DNA from 2 places in the Pseudarthrobacter sp. LMD1-1-1.1 genome. Region 2 is predicted to be linked to the other one. Evidence: riboswitches for the same ligand, from Rfam matches in the RefSeq annotation. Region 2 holds a riboswitch; the other holds the start of a gene.
What was found. Region 2 has a riboswitch for glycine ahead of MRBLMD1_RS08860 (methylenetetrahydrofolate reductase). Riboswitches for the same ligand answer to the same signal wherever they lie in the genome.

Region 1: another riboswitch for glycine. It lies ahead of gcvP (aminomethyl-transferring glycine dehydrogenase); the one in region 2 lies ahead of MRBLMD1_RS08860 (methylenetetrahydrofolate reductase).

What each region holds. Positions count from the first base shown of each region.
Region 1 covers NZ_JBEGHP010000027.1:29,933-33,335, reverse strand. Annotated here, with positions in the region: gene gcvP (aminomethyl-transferring glycine dehydrogenase) at 1-1,785, opposite strand, end outside; glycine riboswitch at 1,978-2,075, opposite strand; gene MRBLMD1_RS21195 (TetR/AcrR family transcriptional regulator) at 2,167-2,703, opposite strand; gene MRBLMD1_RS21190 (MFS transporter) at 2,787-3,403, shown strand, end outside.
Region 2 covers NZ_JBEGHP010000012.1:704,150-707,552, reverse strand. Annotated here, with positions in the region: gene MRBLMD1_RS08865 (hypothetical protein) at 1-680, opposite strand, end outside; gene MRBLMD1_RS08860 (methylenetetrahydrofolate reductase) at 803-1,639, opposite strand; glycine riboswitch at 1,792-1,891, opposite strand; gene purU (formyltetrahydrofolate deformylase) at 1,986-2,861, opposite strand; gene cycA (D-serine/D-alanine/glycine transporter) at 2,927-3,403, opposite strand, start outside.

The sequences.
Region 1 (3,403 bases), on a different contig from region 2:
GCCGTGGGCGGAGGCGGGGATCAGGCAGACGTTGCGCTGCTCTTCGCCGCGGGAGTGGTGGTAGCCGCGGATGGCCAGCAGGCCGGCGAGCTCGCCCTGGGATCCGGCATTGGGCTGGATGGACACCTGGTCGTACCCGGTGATCGCGGTCAGGTCCGCCTCCAGGTCGGCAATCAGTTCACGCCAGCCTTCGGTCTGGGAGTCCGGGGCGAAGGGGTGGATGGAGGCGAATTCCGGCCAGGAGATGGCTTCCATCTCGGCGGTGGCGTTCAGCTTCATGGTGCACGAGCCCAGCGGGATCATGGTGCGGTCCAGCGCCAGGTCCCGGTCCGACAGCTTCCGGATGTAGCGCAGCAGCTGGGTTTCGGACCGGTGCGTGTTGAACACCGGGTGCTGCAGGTAGTCGGAGGAACGTCCGACGGCGGCCTCCAGTCCGAAGCCTTCAGCCGCGGCAACGGAGGCCCCAAAGACGTCCGCGACGTCGGCGACGATGGCCGCCGTCGTGGTTTCATCGAGCGAGATGCCCACGGTATCGGCGTCGATGGAACGCAGGTTGATGCCGCGCGCTTCGGCATCGGCGACAAGCGCGGCAGCGCGTCCGGGGACGCGGACGGTAAGGGTGTCGAAGAAGCTCGTGTGCAGCACCTCCACACCGGCAGCCGCCAGCGAGGCCGCCAGCACCCGGGCGTGGCCGTGCGTCGTTTCCGCAATCGCCTTCAGCCCGTCGGGGCCGTGGTAGACGGCGTACATCGAGGAAACGATGGCCAGCAGGGCCTGCGCGGTGCAGATGTTGGACGTGGCCTTTTCGCGGCGGATGTGCTGCTCGCGGGTCTGCAGCGCCAGGCGGTACGCGGGAACCCCTGCGTCGTCCTTTGACACACCCACCAGGCGGCCGGGCAGCGACCGCTCCAGGCCCTTGCGGACCGCCATGTATGCGGCGTGCGGGCCGCCGAAGAACAACGGCACCCCGAAGCGCTGCGTGGAGCCGACGGCGATGTCGGCGCCCTGCTCGCCCGGAGGAGTGATCAGGGTCAGTGCAAGCAGGTCAGCGGCCACGGTGACCAGTGCGCCGCGCTCCTTCGCCGCCGCAATAGTGGCGGACTGGTCCCAGACCCGCCCGGAGGCACCGGGCTGCTGGAGCACGATGCCGTTGATGTCGCCGTCGGGCAGGCCGTTGGACAGGTCGGCGACCTCAACTTCGAAGCCGAGCGCCTCGGCGCGGCCCTTGACGATGGCGATGGTCTGCGGCAGCACGTCGATGTCCAGGACAGTCTTGCCGTCCGCTGCAGGCTTGGTCTTGTTGGAGCGGCGCATCAGCAGCACGGCCTCGGCCACGGCGGTGGCTTCATCCAGCAGCGAGGCGTTGGCGATCGGCAGGCCCACCAGGTCCTGGACCATGGTCTGGAAATTCAGCAGTGCCTCGAGCCGGCCCTGGGAAATCTCGGGCTGGTACGGGGTGTAGGCGGTGTACCAGGCCGGGGCCTCGAGGATGTTCCGGCGGATGACAGCAGGGGTGATGGTGTCGTAGTAGCCCTGGCCGATCAGTTGCACGGCGGTCTTGTTCTTGGCGGCGAGCCTGCGCAGTTCCGCAAGGACTTCAACTTCGCTGAGGGCATCCTGCAGGCGGAGGGCTGTTTCCTGGCGGATGACTTTGGGTACGGCGGTGTCCACCAGGGAATCGACCGTGCCGTAACCAACGGCTTTGAGCATGGCGTCGACGTCGTCCTGGCGGCGTGCACCAATGTGGCGGTCTACGAAGGTGGTGGAGGCTGGGGTAACCGACACGAAGGAACTCCATTTATTCAGGCGGCGCAGGGTACGCCACAGCTATTCGGGTCCCTCCCCGCTCTGTATTGGACCTGAGAGTTTCCGCGTTGCCTGCCTGGGCAGGACCCGCTTGCACCGTCGGTGAGCACAACAGCCGTCTCGCTTCCCCCAAGGGAGGCCGGACAACTGCCTGCTGCTTTCCAGAGGTGCCTCGCCGCGGCGGTACAGGGGCCTGCGAGATTCCTGGGGAGGATTTGCTCCTACGGCGCCTGCCTGTACTTCCGGCAGAACTCTCCCGCCGCAGATCAAAGGCTATTCATTTGTTGATGCTGACGGCCGGTGACAGCCCTCACAACTCTCCATTGTCCTACGCCACAAGCCCTCCCGGCAAATGGAAAACTACCTGCGGAGCCGTTCCAAAGCAGCCAGGAGTTCCTCCACATCAGCGGCCGCTCCGCCTTCCGGCGCCGGGCCCACGGAAAGCATGGCATTGAAGTACAACCCGTCACCCATATACAGGACAGCCTTGGCCAGGCCGTGCCCCACATCTGCTGCGATCTCGTCCAGCCACCGCTGCTGGATGGCGGCGAACCGGCGGCGGGTCTCTTCATGTGCCACCTCGGCAAGCCGCGTGGCAGCCACGATGACCCGGTCAAGCGGAGTATCCGCCCAGACGGAGGAGCGGATGAAATACGCGGCAGCACCTTCGCTGGCCGAAGCCATCGCGTCGGCGTCCGCCTTGGCCAGGCCTTCCAGGCGGTCAAGCAGCACGGAGATGAGCGCTTCCTTGTTGGGAAAGTGATAGAGGAGGCCACCTTTGGACACCCCGGCCTTCCGGGCTACGGCGTCGAGGGTTGCAGCGCGCTCCCCCACGTCGATCAGCAGGGACTCGAAGGCGTCAAGGACCGCATCACGGGCTACAGGCTTTCGGGGCATGCCTTCCATCATGCCCTTCACCGGCAGGGAAGAAGGAATGCCCGCGTTTTCAAACTGTACCGTCCAGACGGTACAGTTATTGCATGACGACTTCCATCAGCCCGGCCCCCACCCAACGGGACAGCACCGCCGCGCGGCCTCCGTGGCGGGATTGGCTTGCGCTGGGGCTGCTGATGTTTCCCGTGCTGCTGGTGGCAGTGGACAACACGGCCCTGACGTTTGCCCTGCCCGCCATCGCACGCGCCCTGGAACCGACCGGCCTGCAGCTGCTGTGGATCGTGGACTCCTATCCGCTGGTCCTGGCCGGGCTGCTGGTGTCAATGGGAAGCCTCGGCGACCGGATTGGGCGGCGGCGGCTGCTGGTCATCGGCAGCCTGGGCTTCGCCGGACTGTCCGCCGCCACAGCCTTCGCGCCCACCCCGGAGTGGCTGATCGCCGGCCGCGCGGCGCTCGGGTTCTTCGGCGCCATGCTGATGCCGTCCACCCTGTCGCTGATCCGCAATATATTCCCGGAACCCAACCGCCGGCGGCTTGCAGTGGCCATCTGGGCGGCCGGATTCTCCGGCGGCGCCGCCCTGGGCCCCATCCTGGGTGGATGGCTGGTGGAGCACTTCTGGTGGGGCGCCGTCTTCCTGGTGGCCGTGCCGCTCATGCTGCCCCTGCTGGCTCTGGGGCCGGCCTTCATTCCGGAATCAAAGGA
Region 2 (3,403 bases):
GCACGGCCCATCACGAGGTTACCGGCTCCACCCACAACTGCCCCTATGCCGAAGGGGAGGGCCCGGCCGAACAGCGCAGTGCCCTGCCGTTTGAGCAGGTTCTTCAGGAAGGCGTGCTGGATCTTCTTCCGCACACTCCCGAATCCAGGGATCGAGGACTTGGACAGCATGTTCCCCCAGACGTCGGCGGGCTTGGCGCCGCCGGCCGCCTGGCCGCTGAGCGTTCCCAGCAGGGCGGTCCCTTCCTCACCAAGCATGATGGCCATAACCATGGTGCCGGCCTTCTCGGGATTGGTGAGGCGGATGCCGTGGAGCTCTGCCAGCGACGTCGCGTAGAGGGCCGTCGCCTCCAGGAAGCCGACGGTTGCGGCTGCGGAAAGTCCCAGCGACGCCACGGTTCCAACACCAGGGACGACGGCGGTGGCACCCACCAGGGCACCCCCACCGGTCACTGCGCGCAGGTAGTCACGCTCTGCGATGGCCGCCAACTGGGCGGCGGTGGCCCGTGGATGCTTCTTCTGGAGCCGGCGGATGTAGGCCACCACCAGGGGCCGCTGGATCTGCACTGCCTTCAGGAGCATGTTGTGGACACCGGGCTTGGGTTTGCCGTCGGCATCGAACATTGCGTTGTGGGCGGTTTCCTGTGCGATTCGTACTGCGGGATTGCTGCGCCTGGCCATGGTCACCTTCATTCAAATCGACCTGCAGCGGGTAGGCTGCCGTGCTTATCCATCCTATGTGGACAAACACTAAGCATGCTGAACTTTCCGCTCCGCGTCACGGCTACCCCCGCCGCCGGCCTCTAGTTGGCGGGGCCGGCCAGGTTGTTGAACGTGTAAAGGTGGATACCTTCCACTGCTTCGCCGCGCTGCAGTTCCGCGACGATGGCCTCGGAGGAGTAGCGGCCATCTTGGAGCAGGCGCCGGCCAAGGGGTCCCCTGCGGTTCAGCAGTGTGAGGGATGGGCCTACACCGATTTTCAGCGCGGCGCGAATGAGCTGCGCCCGCGGAACGGCGCCGGGCACTCCGGCCCAGACAGGCAGGCGCACCCCTTCCCGGCGCAGGGTTTGGGCGTACCACTGGATCCGGGGGGCCGAAAGGCACAGTTGCGTCACCACTGACGATGCCAGGTGCTGCTTTTCCAGCAGGGCATCAAGCATGTGCAGTTCGCTGTGGCCCGGGTGCCCTTCGGGGTAGCCCGCCACGCCGGCCCGGATGGTGCCGCCAGAGACCTCCGCGAGGTCCTCCAGCAACGGAAGGCTGCTGTCATAGGGACCGGCCGGCTCCCCCGCGTCACCGCCGACGGCGAACACTTCGGTGATGCCGGCGTCGTGGCAGTTCCGGACCACGCCGGCCAGTTGCTCACGGCTTTCGATGCTTCGTGCTGCCAGGTGCGGAACAACCTCGAAGCCAAGGTAGGCAAGCTCAATGGCCGTCCGGATGGTGGGTCCCACACCCTGGCGGGGCAGGCACGTCACCGTCAGCTGCGCCCCAGGGGGCACGGCGGCCTGGATGCGGGCGGCAATACCCTCCGAGGGAATGATCTGCATCCGGACAGGCAGTACCGTACCGTACTTGCCGGCCTGTCCTTCCGCGGGAGTCGGTGCTGCGGCTGGTGCCAGGAGGGATTGAATCGTCATGAGGAACTCCAGGTTTGGCCGGCCACGGGTGGCACGGCATGGATCGGGTCCCTCCCCGCTCTGTATTGGACCTGAGAGATTCCGCAAACCCATCAGGGCCTGCTTGCACCGTCGGTGAGTGCTGCCGGAGCAGCACTGCTTTCCAGAGTCGCCTCGCCGTGACGGTACATGGGCCTGAGAGATTCCTGGGGAGGATTTGCTCCTACGGCGCCTGCCCGGTGATGGCCGGGAGAACTCTCCCGCCACAGCTCGAAAGGCTGTATTCAGTAGTGGTGCCACGGCGGCCGGCGCCTGCCCCTCCGTTTGGAGGGAGTGCGGGCACCGGCCGCGTGGACGGGCCCGCAAACTAGCGGAGGATGACCGTCCGGTTGCCGGAGAGGACTATCCGCCCTTCAGCGTGCCAGCGGACGGCATTCGTGAGCGCCTTGCATTCGGCGTCGCGGCCAACCGTGACCAGGTCCGAGGCGGAGTACGTGTGGTCCACCTCGATGACCTGCTGCGAGATGATGGGCCCTTCGTCCAGCTCCGAGTTGACGTAGTGGGCGGTGGCACCCACCGTTTTGACGCCGCGCTCGTAGGCCTGGTGGTAGGGCTTTGCCCCCTTGAAGCTGGGCAGGAACGAGTGGTGGATGTTGATGGCCTTCCCGCTCAGGCGGGTGGTGGCCTCGTCGCTGAGCACCTGCATGTAGCGGGCCAGCACCACCAACTCCACGGCGTAGTCGTCCACCAGGGCCAGCAGCCGCTCCTCGGCATCGGCCTTGGTTTCCGGCGTCACGGGGATGTGGTGGAACGGAACACCGTGCCACGCCGCAAGCGGTTCCAGGTCCGGATGGTTGGACACCACGGCGGCGATCTCCACGGGCAATTCACCATTGCGGGCGCGGAACAGGAGGTCGTTGAGGCAATGCTCATACTTGGAGACCATCACCAGGATGGGCTGCTTGCGTCCGTGGCGTTCCAGCCGCCAGTCCATCTGCCACTCCTGGGCCACCTGACCGAAACCGGCCCGGAGGCGGCCAAGGTCCAGCTCAACCTGCGAGGTGACGTGGATGCGCATGAAGAACCGCCCGCTCGCCCTGTCGCCGAACTGCTTGATGTCCACGATGTAGCATTCCTGTTCCAGCAGGTATGCCGCCACCGCCTGGACAATGCCAAGGGCATCCGGGCAGTGGAACGTCAGCACGAATTCCCGGCCCGTTTCCGGATCTGCCACTGCCTGCAGCTGCCCGGCTTCAGAAGTCCCAGGTTCGGATGCGCGCAGCCCGGAAGCGCGGAGCTCCTCAGCGATCACCGGTTGACCCGCTCTTCCCCCGCTTCTGCGGCGGCACCCGTACGGACAGCCTTGCCGGCTGCGGCGTCGGTGAAGTCCTGGTCCGCCTGCAGTTCAGCCTGGAACGTAGCGAAACGGGCCTGGTGTGCGGGGCGGCGGCGGAGGACGAACCATGCTGCGCCCAGCAGGATGAACCAAACCGGGGTGACCAGCAGGGCCACCAGGGTGTCCGGCTGGGTGGTGAGGGTCCAGATCACGAAGGCGAAGAAGGCGAAGACCACCCAGACCATGGCAACACCACCGGGCATTTTGAACTTCGATGCTTCATGCAGGTGCGGCCGGCGGCGGCGGAAGGCGATGTAGCTGGCCAGGATGATGGACCAGACAAAGACGAAGCAGACGGCGGAGACGGTGGTGACCATATCAAAGGCCTTGCCCACGTCCTGGCCCGCGTACATGAGGACGACGCCGGACAGCAGCAGCACGCAGGAGAG